DNA from 2 places in the Actinoplanes sp. NPDC089786 genome. Region 2 is predicted to be linked to the other one. Evidence: riboswitches for the same ligand, from Rfam matches in the RefSeq annotation. Region 2 holds a riboswitch; the other holds the start of a gene.
What was found. A riboswitch is a leader RNA that binds a small molecule or an ion and turns the genes downstream of it on or off. The one in region 2 is predicted to bind cobalamin.

Region 1 (7,215 bases), 1.6 Mb from region 2:
GCCCCCTTGACCGGCGCCCTCCAGCTGGCCCTCGAATACGCCCGAGCCGCCGCCACCGCCCCCTGATCCACAGCCTTCTGACCGCGACCTCCTGACCCACGGCGCGTTGCCCCGCAGCTCTGACCCACGGTCCCCGACCGCCGGTCGCGTTGCCCCGCAGCTCTCACCGACGTTCCCGCCCTCCGCCGAATCAGCCACCCCAAGACCCGCGCTCGCCGGAGCCGTGTACAGCCGCGCGCAAGAGCGGCAAGTCGCGCGCAAGAGCCAGCGGCGACTCTCTTGGCGGCGGCCGGAACGACCGGGCCGCCGGGACATTGGAGGAACGGCGTGAACGGCAGCATGTACCTCGTTGTGCAGGCCAACCGGCTTCGGCATGAGCACCTGCTCCGTGAGGCCGCGGCCCAAGCGCCCCGGTCGGGAACGCGAGGACCTCGCCGCCCGCGCCGGGGCCGGTATCGGCGGCGCTGACCAGCGGAGCGACGCACGCCCCGCCCGGGTGACCGGCGCGGGGCGTCCGTCATAGTGGGGCCGTGCGGAAGATCTATGTCATCGGGATCGGCGCGGGCGACCCGGACCACTTGACCCTGCAGGCGGCGAAGGCGATCGGCCGGACCGATGTGTTCTTCCTGCTGGACAAGGGCGAGGCCAAGGAAAGCATGATCGAGCTGCGGCGGCGCATGCTGAAGGGGTACGCCCGGCCGAGCCGCCGGATCGCCGAGGGCCGCGACCCCGATCGGGACCGCAAGCCCGACGACTATGTGGGCACGGTCGAGGACTGGCGCAGCCGCCGCTCGGCGGTGACCGAGGCGCTGATCACCGAGCACCTGCTCGACGACGAGACCGGCGCGTTCCTGGTGTGGGGCGACCCCACGCTCTACGACTCGACGATCGCGATCCTCGACGAGATCCTGGGCCGCGGCGCGATCACGTTCGAGTACGAGGTGATCCCCGGCATCAGCAGCGTGTCCGCGCTGGCCGCGAAGCATCGCGTGCCGCTCAACCGGGTCGGCCGCCCGGTGCAGATCACGACCGGCCGGCGGCTCACGACCGAAGGGTGGCCGGCCGGCGTCGAGGACGTCGTGGTGATGCTCGACGCCGCCCTGTCGTTCGGCACCGTGACGGACGCCGACATCTATTGGGGCGCCTACATCGGCACCGCCGACGAGATCTTGCGGTCCGGTCCGGTCGAAGAGGTGGCCGAGGAGATCAAGCAGGTGCGCGCGGAGGCCCGCGAGCGCCACGGCTGGATCATGGACACCTACCTCCTGCGGCGCCGCGACCGGGACTAGCTACTCGTCATCGCCCTCCAGGTCGCCCTCGGTGGCCAGGTAGACCTCGCGCAACGCGGCCAGCGTCTCGGGGTCGGGCGAGTCCCACAGCTTGCGGTCGGCCGCCTCGAGCAGGCGCTCGGTGATGCCGTGCAGAGCCCAGGGGTTCGACTTGGTCATGAACGCCTGGTTCTCGGGGTCGAGCACGTAGGACGCGGCGAGTTGCTCGTACATCCAGTCGGCCACCACGCCGGCCGTCGCGTCGTACCCGAAGAGGTAGTCGACCGTCGCGGCCAGCTCGAACGCGCCCTTGTAGCCGTGCCGTCGCATCGCCGCGATCCACCGCGGGTTGACCACGCGGGCGCGGAAGATGCGCGCGGTCTCCTCGGTCAGGCTGCGGGTTCGTGTCGCGTCGGGGTTGGTGGAGTCGCCGATGTACGCCGCGGGCGCCCGCCCGGTCAGCGCGCGGACCGTGGCGATCATGCCGCCGTGGTACTGGAAGTAGTCGTCCGAGTCGGCGATGTCGTGTTCGCGGGTGTCGATGTTCTTGGCGGCCACCTCGATGCGCCGGTACGCCGACTCCATGTCCGGTCGCGCCGGCACCCCGTCGAGGTCCCGCCCGTACGCGAACCCGCCCCACACCGCGTAGACCTCGGCGAGGTCGGCGTCGTCGCGCCAGTTGCGGCTGTCGATCAGCGGCAGGATGCCGGCGCCGTACGCGCCCGGCCGCGACCCGAAGATCCGCGTGGTGGCCCGCCGCCAGTCGCCGTGCTGTTCCCGGTCGGCGACCGCATGCGCGCGGACGAAGTTCTGGTCATGAGGCTCGTCCAGCTCGGCGACCAGCTTGACCGCGTCGTCGAGCAACGCCACCACATGGGGGAACGCGTCGCGGAAGAAGCCGGAGATGCGGACCGTCACGTCGATGCGGGGGCGGCCCAGCTCGCCGAGCGTGATCGGCTCGATGCCGGTGACGCGGCGGGACGCCTGGTCCCACAGCGGGCGGACGCCGAGCAGCGCCAGGATCTCGGCGATGTCGTCGCCGGCCGTACGCATCGCGCTGGTCCCCCAGGCCGACAGGCCCACCGACCTCGGCCAGTCCCCGTAGTCCTGGCGGTAGCGGGCGAGCAGCGAGTCGGCCATCGCCTGCCCGGTCTCCCAGGCCAGCGTGCTGGGGATGGCCTTGGGGTCGACCGAGTAGAAGTTGCGGCCGGTCGGCAGCACGTTGATCAGGCCGCGCAGCGGTGACCCGCTCGGCCCGGCCGGGACGTAGCCGCCGGACAGCGCGTGCAGCGTGTGGGTGATCTCGTCGGTGGTCCGCGCGAGCCGCGGCACGATCTCGGCGGCGGCGAACTCCAGCACCCCCTGAACCTGCTCGTCGTCGGTGAACCCGGCCGCCGAGGCCGGCCAGCCCGCGTCCTCCATGGCCTGTACCAGCGCCTTGGCCTGCGCCTCGACGCGGTCGACCTCGTGGGTGGGCGCGTCCTCGGCCAGCCCGAGGGCCTCGCGCAGGCCGGGCAGCGCGGCGACCTTACTGGCCCACATCTGCCGGGCGCGCAGCATCGCCAGCACCAGGTTGACGCGGGCCTCGCCGGCCGGCGCCGCGCCCAGCACGTGCAGGCCGTCGCGGATCTGCACGTCCTTGACCTCGCAAAGCCATCCGTCGACGTGCAGGATGAACTCGTCGAACTCCTCGTCGCCGGGCCGGTCGGACAGGCCGAGGTCGTGGTCGAGGCGGGCGGCCTGGATCAGCGTCCAGATCTGGGCCCGGATCGCGGGCAGTTTCGCCGGGTCGAGCGCGGCGATGTTGGCGTGCTCGTCGAGCAGTTGCTCGAGGCGGGCGATGTCGCCGTACGACTCGGCCCGCGCCATCGGCGGGATCAGGTGATCGATCAGCGTGGCGTGGGCCCGGCGCTTGGCCTGGGTGCCCTCGCCGGGGTCGTTGACCAGGAACGGGTAGATCAGCGGAAGGTCGCCGAGCGCGGCGTCGGTGCCGTCGGCCGCCGACATGCCGACGTTCTTGCCGGGCAGCCACTCGAGGTTGCCGTGCTTGCCGACATGCACGACCGCGTCGGCGCGGAACTCGTCGGCCACCCAGCGGTAGGCCGCCAGGTAGTGGTGGCTGGGCGGCAGGTCGGGGTCGTGGTAGATGGCCACCGGGTTGGCGCCGAAACCACGGGGCGGCTGGACCATCACGACAACGTTCTCGTCACGGAGCGCGGCGAGCACGATGTCGCCCTGGTCGACGTAGAGCTCGCCCGGTGGCGGGCCCCAGTGTTCCGTCATGGCGGCGCGCAGTTCCGACGGCAACGTGGCGAACCACCGAGCGTACTTCTCGCCGTTGATCCGCACCGGGTTGCCGGCCAGCTGCTCCTCGGTGAGCCAGTCGGGGTCCTGCCCGCCGGCCGCGATCAGCGTGTGGATCAGGCCGTCGCCGTCGTACTGGTCGAACCCGCCGACGCGGTAGCCGGCGTCGCGCAGCGCGGCGAGCAGCCGGACCGTGGACTGCGGCGTGTCGAGACCGACGGCGTTACCGATGCGTGAGTGCTTGGTCGGGTAGGCCGACAGCATGAGCACGACGCGCCGCTCGGCCGGCGGGATGTGTCGCAGCCGGGCGTGCCGGAACGCGATGCCGGCCACCCGGGCGGCGCGTTCCGGGTCGGCCACGTAGATCGACAGGCCGTCGGGGTCGATCTCCTTGAACGAGAACGGCACCGTGATGATCCGGCCGTCGAACTCGGGGATCGCCACCTGGGTGGCCGCGTCGAGCGGGGACAGCCCGTCATCGCTCGCCGCCCACGTGGCCCGGCTGCTGGTCAGGCAGAGCGCCTGGAGGATCGGCACGTCGAGCTCGGCGAGCACGCCGACATCCCACGCCTCGTCGTCACCGCCGGCGCCGGCCGTGGCGGGCTGGGTTCCGCCGGCCGCGAGCACGGTCACCACCAGGGCGTCCGCCCGTCGCAGCTCGGTGAGCAGCTCGGGGCCGATGCGCCGGAGGGAGGCGGTGAAGATGGGCAGCGGCGTCGCACCCTGCGCCTCGATGGCCTGGCACAGCGCCTCGACGAACGCGGTGTTCCCGGCCATGTGGTGGGCGCGGTAGTAGAGGATCGCCACGGTCGGGCCGGTCGCGGGGGCCGCCACGCGTTCGAGGACACCCCAGTCGGGCGCCTCGGCCGCGGGCGCGAAGCCGTGGCCGGTGAGCAGGATCGTGTCGGAGAGGAAGTCGTGCAGGGACGCGAGGTTCGCCGCGCCGCCGTACGCGAGATAGCCGTGTGCCTCGGCGGCCACCCCGGCCGGGACGGTGGACAGCTTCATCAGCTCGGCGTCGGGCGCCTGCTCGCCACCGAGCACCACGACCGGGACCTGGCCGGCCAGCAGCGCGTCGAGGCCCTCGGGCCAGGCTCGGCGGCCGCCGAGCAGGCGCACGACGACCAGATCGACGCCTTCCAGCAGCGCGGGGAGCTCGTCGGCCCCGGTGCGTGCGGGGTTGGCCGGCCGGTAGGCGGCGCCGCTGGCCCGGGCGCTCAGAAGGTCGGTGTCAGAGGTCGACAGCAGGAGAAACACGCGCGCTCCCATCCGGGGTCCGCGCCCCGGGGTCGAAGGGTTGACGACACATTCGTGGAGTTCCTGGCTCGTGACAGTGGCGGGACCGCGCCGGAATCGCACCGGCTTCCTCCACGAACCTTCGCCGCTCGTGGCCTTCCACCCTTCCGGTCCGCGATCAGCGCCGTCAAGCGGCCCCGGCCGATGTGACGCTGCTGACGCAGGCTTACATCAGCGTCTGCTGGGCTGGGTAGTGTCCGGCCCGTGAGTTCTCCTTCGGTCCGGCACTCGGACGTCGACGCCTGTCCCGGCGCGCTGCGGTTGCACGCCGCGGCCGACGGGCCGCTGGCACGCGTCCGGCTGCCCGGCGGCCTGCTCACCGGCGCACAGGTGGCAACGCTCGCGACCATCGCGCGCCGCTGGGGTGACGACCACCTCGAGATCACTTCCCGGGCCAACGCCCAGCTCCGTGCCCTCGTCGAGGCCCCGGCCCAGGCGCTGGCCGAGGCGCTGCGGGGGTGCGGCCTGCTGCCGTCCGAAACCCATGAGCTGGTACGCAACATCGCCGCCGTTCCCACCGCCGGCGGGTGGGAGGTCCGCCCGCTGGTCCGCGCCCTCGACCGGGCGGTGTGTGCCGAGCCCGGCCTGGCCGGCCTGCCCGGGCGCTTCCTGTTCGCGGTCGGCCCGGCGCCGGCCGCCGCCGATCTGGCCGCCGTCGAGACGGCCGAGGGCGCGGCGATCCTGTTCGCCGGGCGCGACGAGGGCCTGCGGGTGCCCGTCGACGCGGTGGTCGCGGCGCTGACCGCCGGGGCGTACTCCTTCCTCGAGGTGCGGGCCGAGCGGTCCGTCCCGGCCTGGCGCCTGCGCGAGCTGGCCGACGGCCCGGCCGAGGTCGCCACACGCACAGCGACCCGCCTGGGCGTCGCGCTGAACCCGTCGAGCGCGGTGACGCCACCGGTCGCGACCGAGCCGATCGGCGTCGTCGAGCAGGCCGACGGGCGGTTCGCCGCGGCCGCGCTGGCCCCGCTCGGCCTGCTCCACCAGACTCAGCTCGCGGTGCTGGCCGAGGCCGGTGACCTGACCGTGACGCCGTGGCGTGGCGTGGTCGTCCTCGATCAGGGCCGCGACGACGCCGAGCGGTGGCTGCGTGACCTGGCCGGTGTGGGTCTCGAGGTGGCGCCCGGGTCGCGATGGTCCGGGGTGACCGCCTGCGCCGGGCGACCGGGGTGCGCGAAGGCGCTGGCCGACGTGCGACATGACGCCGACGCGGCCACGACCTTCGGCGAAGGCCTGCCGGTGCACTGGATCGGCTGCGCGCGCGGCTGCGGCAGCCCGGCGGGAGTGCATGTCCGGGTCGAGGCGACCGGGGACGGTTACACGGTGACCGGGCCGCAGGGAAGCGGCACGGCACCCGTGAGCGGCGTGGGCGCGCTGGTCACGAGGGCGAGGAGGGCGTGATGGAATACGAGCGCGACGGCGCGGAGATCTATCGGCGGTCGTTCGCGACCATCCGCGCGGAGGCCGACCTCGGCGGGCTGCCCGCCGACCTGGCGCCGGTCGTGGTGCGGATGATCCACGCCTGCGGCATGGTCGACCTGGTGCCCGACGTGGGCTGGAGCAACGGCCTGGCCACGGCCGCCCGCAAGGCGTTGCAGGACGGCGCGCCGATCCTCTGCGACGCCGAGATGGTCGCGTCCGGCGTGACGCGCGGTCGTCTTCCCGCGAACAACGACGTGGTGTGCACCCTGCGCGACCCGGCCGTTCCCGGGCTCGCCCAGCGGCTGGGCACCACGCGCAGCGCCGCGGCGATGGATCTGTGGGGCGACCGGCTCGACGGCGCGGTGGTGGCGATCGGGAACGCGCCGACCGCTCTGTTCCGGTTACTCGAGATGGTGGCGGCCGGCGCGCCCCGGCCGGCGGCGGTGCTGGGCATCCCGGTCGGCTTCATCGGCGCGGCCGAGTCGAAGGACGCGCTGGCCGCGTCCGGGTTGGAGTTCCTGGTGGTGCGTGGGCGGCGGGGCGGCAGCGCGATCACGGCGGCGGCGGTCAACGCGCTGGCCTCGGAGCGGGAATGAGCGGCCGGCTGTACGGCGTCGGGCTGGGCCCCGGCGACCCGGAACTGGTGACGGTCAAGGCCGCCCGGCTGATCACGGCGGCCGGGGTGGTGGCCTATCACGCCGCGCGCCACGGGCGCAGCAACGCGCGCGCGATCGCCGAGCCCTACCTCCGGCCCGGGCAGATCGAGGAGGCGCTGATCTACCCGGTCACCACCGAGACGACCGACCATCCCGGCGGTTATCAGGGCGCGATCGACGAGTTCTACGCCGAGAGCGCCGAGCGGCTCGCGGTCCATCTTGAGGCCGGACGCGATGTCGTGGTGCTGGCCGAGGGCGATCCGTTCTTCTAC
Region 2 (7,215 bases):
ACGACCGGATCGGCCGCAGCCCGTCCAGGCCAGCGCGCCGACCAAGCCCCGCGGCAACGCGACCAGCCGAGGGGCGACCAGGCACTACGGTCCGTGCCGGCCATCCCGCATGGCGAGACATAGTGACGAGCATCTATCAACCAGATACGGCACGTGATTACCCGGTCACGAAAGGGCGGACGTTTGACCCGGTCGGGGGCTGCCGGGCGTACGGTCCAACGGGTTCGGCGGGATCTTGAGGGGATCACAATCGGACTCGGAGCGGTGTGCCGTCGCGGTTTCCGGCTTGACACGCGGGGCTCGCCGACGTGACCGTCTGGTCTCACGGGCGGACTCTTCGTAAGGATGGGCGGATGATCGACGCCCTCCCGGCCTGGCTCCTCGCCGAACTCACCACGGTTCCCCACTACGAGGCGTTTGCCGGGGTGGACGAGTTGCACGCCGGATTGCGCCGGATCGCCGAGCGCTACCCGGACGTGGCGACGCTCCGGCGCTGTGGCAGCTCACGGCAGGGAGACCCGCTCTGGTGCCTGACCGTGGACCGGCGGCCGGACGAGGCGCCCGGCTCGGTGCCCGAGGCGCTGGCGTTCGGGCTGCCCCACCCCAACGAGCCGATCGGCGGGCTGACCGCGCTGCATCTGGCCGAGCGGCTGTGCGCCGACGCCGGGTTACGGGAGCGGCTGGGCTTCCGGTGGCGGATCGTGGACTGTGCCGATCCGGACGGGCTGCGGCTGAACGAGGGCTGGCTGCGCGGGCCGTTCACCCGGGCGCACTACGCGCGGCACTTCTACCGCCCGGCGGGCCGGGACCAGGTCGAGTGGACGTTCCCGATCAACCACGAGGACGCGTACTTCGACGACCCGATCGCCGAGACGCAGGCGCTGATGCGGCTGATCGACGAGTACCGGCCGGCCCTGGTCGCGTCCCTGCACAACAGCGAGCTGGGCGGCGCGTACTACTGGCTCAGCCGGCCCGAGCCGGCCCTGCACCCGGTGCTCCAGGGAGTGCCGCAACACCTGGGCATCCCGCTCGACCGGGGTGAGCCCGAGGCGCCCGACCTGGTGGTGCTGGACGACGCCATCTACGAGGCGACGGCCCTGGCCAAGGTGTACGAGCGGACCATGGCGCGCGGCGAGCGGTGGGCGATCCGGGGCGGCAGCACCACCTGGTACGCCGACCGCTGGGGCGCCCTGATGCTGGTCAGCGAGCTGCCGTACTGGCACGACCCGCGGGCCGGGGACACCTCGCCGGCCGGCGTCACCTACCGTGACGCGCTGGCCGCGAACGCCGCCGAGCTGATCGACGTGGCCGACCTGCTGACCCGCACCCTGTCCGCCGTGGAGCACAACCTGCTCGCCCCGGACTCGCCGTTCTGGCGCGCCGCCCGGTTCTTCACCCGCTTCCTCGCCGAGGCCGGCCCGGCCCGCAAGGAGCGCAGCCTGCGGCCCACGGCGGACCGGCCGGCCACCGTTGCCGAGGCCACGTCGCTCGCCCTGAACGTGCACGAGTGGCGCCTGCGCTACGGCGGTGTCCTGCTGCGGGCGTTACGCGGCGAGGCGGCGGTGGGCAATGTCCGTGCGGCGGCCCGGTCGGCGCTGGCCGAGATCGAGCAGCGGTACGCGGACTGGCTCGTCGCCGACGCGCGGGCCGCCGAGCTGGCGCCGATCGAGATCCGCCGCCTGGTCGGGTCGCAGTACGCCGCCACGATCGCCGCGGCCGCCCACCTGAGCGGCACGCTGACCGGGTGAGCCGTTGATGGCACGAGTCTGCTGGCGCGCTCGGGCAACCGTCTGGCGGCGATCGGACGTCGCGCCGTGCCCGAAGAGGAAGCCGGGCGTCGCCCCATGATGCCGACTGTCGCCGGCTGCCGGAAAGTTGACTGATCGGCCAGCGCGTCGACTGTGGACGCTGTCCTAAAGTCAGGCGGCGGGACCGACGGCGACGAAGCGGGGGCGCAACGTGAAGGCACGGCGATGGACCGCGGCTACGGCCATGGGTCTGATGGTGGCGGCGGGAACGGCGACCCCGGCCGCGGCGGCCGGCACCCTGGTGTTCGGCACCGGGCTGCTCGAGGGCCAGCTGGTCGGCTCCAAGCAGTACATCTCGCCGACCTACGCCCCGACCGCCGTCCAGGTCGAGCTGCTGATCGACGGCGTGGTCCAGGTGCGCCAGGCGGTGAAGGACGGCCCGCTGCTGCTCCAGCCGGCCGTGGCACAGAACAATCTCGAGGTCTCGGTGACGGTCCGGGCCTACGACGCCCGGGGCGCCGGCGACCAGGCGTCCACCCGGGTCAAGGTCGACACCGATCCGCCGCAGGCGACCTTCTCGCCCGCGCTGACCGACGTCGTGCACGGGCCGACGACGATCACCGCCACGCCGGTCACCGACGATCTGACCGAGGTCGTCCTCTATGACACCGCGGGCAACGTGCTCGGCCGCCGCACCGAGGCGCCGTTCACGATCACCTGGGACGCCACCGGCAAGGACGGCCGGCTGCTGGTCAAGCTGGTCGACAAGGCCGGCAACACCGCGTCGGTGCAGACCCAGTTCCAGGTCGACGACCAGGGCCCGGTGGTCACCTCGATCGAGCCGGCCGAGCGGGCGCTGGTCCGCGGGGCCAACCTGAACACCACGGTCGCGGCGACCGACCTCTCGCTCCCGATCTCGGCCCAGCTCACCGGCGCGGCCGCCCCCGACACGGTTCCGCCCTATTCGGCCACCGTGCCGATCGGCGGCGACGGCGCTCGCGTGCTGACCTGGACGCTGACCGACCGCTGGGGCAACCGGTCGGTGACCCGGCGGATCGTGGTGGTCGACAACACCCTGCCGACGATCTCGATCACCGCGCCGGCGTCCGGCTCGCAGCTCTCCGGCATCTGGACCATCCCGGTGCGGGTGGCCGACCTGAACGGCATCGACCGCGTCGAGATGCGGGTCAACGGCCGGACCAAGGCCATCGACACCACGTCGCCGTTCTCGGTGAAGCTGAACACGCAGATCTACGGCGACACGTTCACCGTGGTCTTCTACGTCTTCGACAAGGCCGGCAACGTCGCGAGCACCAGCCCCCGCACGTACCGCAAGCTCTGAGCGGCGGCCGCCGACCAGCCGGCCGGCCCGGCGGTAAGCCGCCATGAACGACACGCCGCGCCACATGTTGTGTTGTGCTTCCGTCGAGTCCGCCATATATGGTGTTGCTCGCAGCTGGTTCGATCTTCCGTCCGGAGGGTCGAGGCAACAGGGAATCCGGTGTGAATCCGGAACTGCCCCGCAGCGGTGAGCAGGAACGACCGCCGTCATGAAGCACTGGGCTCCGGCCTGGGAAGCGACGGCCACTAGGTGACCCGGCGACGGGTCGTGCCCGCGAGTCCGAAGACCTGCCAGCGCGCCGCGCATGAGTGTGCGCGGCGGTCGAAGGCCGCGTGGGACGGCCGACGCCATCAGCCGGGCCGCGTCTCGCGGGGTTCCCCGGTGGCGTCCTCCTGCGCGTCCGACGGCCTCGGGGTTCGGGCTGAGGAGGGGGACATGACCGGGATGCGGGTTCGCAAACGCAACGGCGACCTGGAGACGGTGGACGTCAACAAGATCGTCAAGGCGGTCGAGCGGTGGGTCGCCGACCTGGACGAGGTGGACCCGCTGCGGGTCGCGACCAAAACCATCAGCGGCCTGTACGACGGCGCGACGACCGCCGAGCTGGACAAGTTGTCGATCCAGACGGCGGCCGAGCTGATCGGCGAGGAGCCGCAGTACTCGAGGCTGGCGGCGCGGCTGCTCACGGCGTACGTCGAGAAGGAAGTTCGTGGTCAGGGTGTGGCGAGCTTCTCCCAGTCGATCCGGTACGCCCACCAGCAGGGCCTGATCAGCGACAAGACGCTGACCTTCGTCACGCTGAACGCCCGCAAGCTGGACGACGCCGTGGACAACGCCGGTGACCTGCGGTTCGAATACTTCGGTGTGCGTACGGTGGCCGACCGCTACCTGCTGCGGCACCCGTCGACGCGGCTGGTGGTCGAGACGCCGCAGTACTGGCTGCTGCGCGTCGCCTGTGGCCTGTCGGAGACGCCGGCCGAGGCGATCGGCTTCTACCGGCTGATGTCCTCGCTGGCCTATCTGCCCAGCTCACCGACCCTGTTCAACTCGGGCACGTCGCACACGCAGATGTCGTCGTGCTTCCTGGTGGACTCGCCGCGCGACGAGCTCGACTCGATCTACGAGCGCTACCAGCAGGTGGCGAAGCTGTCCAAGTTCTCCGGCGGCATCGGCATCTCCTGGTCGCGGGTCCGCGGCCGGGGCGCGCTGATCCGGGGCACCAACGGCAGGTCGATCGGCATCGTCCCGTTCCTCAAGACGCTGGACGCCGGGGTGGCGGCGGTCAATCAGGGCGGCCGCCGCAAGGGCGCGGCCTGCGTCTACCTGGAGCCGTGGCACCCGGACATCGAGGAGTTCCTCGAGCTGCGCGACAACACCGGCGAGGACTCGCGCCGCACCCACAACCTCAACCTGGCCAACTGGATCCCGGACGAGTTCATGCGCCGCGTCGAGGCCGATGGCGAATGGTCGCTGATCGACCCGTCGGACGCGCCGGAGCTGCCGGACCTGTTCGGCGAGGCGTTCGACGAGGCCTACCGCGCCGCGGAGAAGAAGGCCGTCAAAACCGTCAAGGCCCGCGACCTGTACGGCCGGATGATGCGCACCCTGGCCCAGACCGGCAACGGCTGGATGACCTTCAAGGACCGCTCGAACCGCCTGTCCAACCAGACCGGCGCCCCGGGCAACACCATCCACCTGTCCAACCTGTGCACCGAGATCCTCGAGGTCAACTCCGACGCCGAGACCGCCGTGTGCAACCTCGGCTCGATCAACCTGGGCGCCCACGTGACCGCCGGCGGCGTCGACTGGGAGCGGCTGCGTGACACGGTCCGCACCGCGGTGGTGTTCCTGGACCGGGTCATCGACATCAACTACTACCCGTCGGATCAGGCGGCGGCGTCGAACCCGCGCTGGCGTCCGATCGGCCTGGGGCTGATGGGTCTGCAGGACGCGTTCTTCACGCTGCGGCTGCCGTTCGACTCGGCCGAGGCGAAGGAGTTGTCGACGCGCGTACAGGAGGAGATCTTCCTGACCGCCCTGGAGTCCTCGACCGCGCTGTCCGAGCGGTTCGGCCCCCACCCGGCCTTCGATGAGACCCGGGCCGCGAAGGGCGACCTGCACCACGAGCTGTGGGGCGCGCCGGCGACGCAGACCGAGCGATGGACGGCACTGAAGGCCCGGGTGGCCGAGCACGGTCTGCGTAACAGCCTGCTGATCGCGATCGCCCCGACGGCCACGATCGCGTCGATCGCCGGCTGCTACGAGTGCATCGAGCCGCAGGTGTCCAACCTGTTCAAGCGCGAGACCATGTCCGGCGAGTTCCTTCAGATCAACACCTATCTGGTACGCGAACTCAAGGCGCGCGGCCTCTGGACCCCGGCCATCCGTGAGCAGATCAGGCGGGCCGAGGGCTCGGTGCAGGGCCTCACCGACCTGCCCGGCGAGGTGCGCGAGCTGTTCCGTACCGCCTGGGAGCTGCCGCAGAAGGCGCTGATCGAGCTGGCCGCGGCCCGGCAGCCCTTCATCGACCAGTCGCAGTCGCTGAACCTGTTCCTGAGCTCGCCCACCATCGGCAAGCTCTCCTCGATGTACAACTTCGCCTGGAAAGCCGGGCTGAAGACCACGTACTACCTGCGGTCGCGGCCCGCGACCCGGATCCAGCAGGCCACCGTGTCGATCGCACCCGTCGTGCCGGTTCCGGCCGTCGACGAGGTCGAGGCCGTGGCCTGCTCCCTGGAGAACCCCGAGTCCTGTGAGGCCTGCCAGTGACCACCGTTCCTGCCCCGCGCGAGACCACCGACCAGCGGATGCTGCTGGACCCGGGCATGGACCTGACGCTGCGGCCGATGCGCTACCCGCACTTCTTCGACCGCTTCAAGGACGCCATCAAGAACACCTGGACCGTCGAGGAGGTCGACCTGCACTCCGACCTCGCCGATCTGGCCAAGCTCTCGCCGGCCGAGCAGCACCTGGTCTCGCGGCTGGTCGCGTTCTTCGCCACCGGCGACACCATCGTGGCCAACAACCTGGTGCTCAACCTCTATCAGCACGTCAACTCGCCCGAGGGCCGGCTCTACCTCTCGCGGCAGCTGTTCGAGGAGGCCGTCCATGTTCAGTTCTATCTGAACCTGCTGGACACCTACGTCCCCGACGAGAGGGAGCGGAACGAGGCGTTCGCCGCGGTCGAGAACATCCCCTCGATCGCCCGCAAGGCCGAGTTCTGCTTCAAGTGGATCGACTCGATCTTCGAGCTGCGCTCGTTGCGGACCCGCGAGGACCGGCGGGCGTTCCTGCTCAACCTGATCTGCTTCGCCGCCTGCATCGAGGGCCTGTTCTTCTACGGCGCGTTCGCGTACGTCTACTTCCTGCGCTCCCGGGGGCTGCTCAACGGCCTCGCCTCGGGCACCAACTGGGTGTTCCGCGACGAGTCGATGCACATGGCTTTCGCCTTCGACGTCGTCGACACGGTCCGCGCGGAAGAGCCGGACCTGTTCGACGCCGAGATGGAACAGCAGGTCAAGGACATGCTGGCCGAGGCCGTCGAGTGCGAGGTGCAGTTCGCCGCCGACCTGCTCGAGCAGGGCGTCTCCGGCATGTCCCTGACCGACATGCGGGAGTACCTGCAGCACGTCGCCGACCGCCGCCTCGGCGTCCTCGGCATCGACCCGATCTACGGCAGCAGGAACCCGTTCGCCTTCATGGAGCTGCAGGACGTGCAGGAGCTGTCCAACTTCTTCGAGCGGCGCGTCTCGGCCTACCAGGTCGGTGTCACCGGAAGCGTCAGCTTCGACGACGACTTCTGAGCCGCCTTGGTTGTGCGGCCGGCCGGGCTCACCGGCCGGCCGACGACCGTTCCAGGAAGGCCAGCTGTGCGGTCTTGTGGGGCAGCGTGACCTGGGCGTCGAAGACGAAACCGAGGCGCTTCCAGCGGCGCAGCGCGCGCTCGTTGCGGGCGTCCGGCTCGACCACGATCCGCTGCCGCGCCGGCACCTGGAATACGAAGCGCAACAGCGCCGCGGAGACCGTACCCGTGAAGTCCTGGATCTCTTTCTCGGCCGGGGCCAGGAAGAGGTGGATGCCGAAGTCGCCGGCCCGCACCGGGTAGTACTCGCCGATCGGATCGTG

Region 1: another riboswitch for cobalamin. It lies ahead of cobN (cobaltochelatase subunit CobN); the one in region 2 lies ahead of AB0O15_RS02075 (ribonucleoside-diphosphate reductase subunit alpha).

What each region holds. Positions count from the first base shown of each region.
Region 1 is NZ_JBFBGU010000001.1:1,991,385-1,998,599, reverse strand. It holds gene AB0O15_RS09575 (ROK family transcriptional regulator) at 1-66, shown strand, start outside; gene cobF (precorrin-6A synthase (deacetylating)) at 531-1,289, shown strand; gene cobN (cobaltochelatase subunit CobN) at 1,290-4,841, opposite strand; cobalamin riboswitch at 4,868-5,000, opposite strand; gene AB0O15_RS09560 (precorrin-3B synthase) at 5,073-6,266, shown strand; gene AB0O15_RS09555 (precorrin-8X methylmutase) at 6,263-6,883, shown strand; gene AB0O15_RS09550 (precorrin-2 C(20)-methyltransferase) at 6,880-7,215, shown strand, end outside.
Region 2 is NZ_JBFBGU010000001.1:435,815-443,029, forward strand. It holds gene AB0O15_RS02065 (M14 family zinc carboxypeptidase) at 354-1,748, shown strand; gene AB0O15_RS02070 (Ig-like domain-containing protein) at 1,960-3,090, shown strand; cobalamin riboswitch at 3,189-3,400, shown strand; gene AB0O15_RS02075 (ribonucleoside-diphosphate reductase subunit alpha) at 3,535-5,859, shown strand; gene AB0O15_RS02080 (ribonucleotide-diphosphate reductase subunit beta) at 5,898-6,893, shown strand; gene AB0O15_RS02085 (GNAT family N-acetyltransferase) at 6,922-7,215, opposite strand, start outside.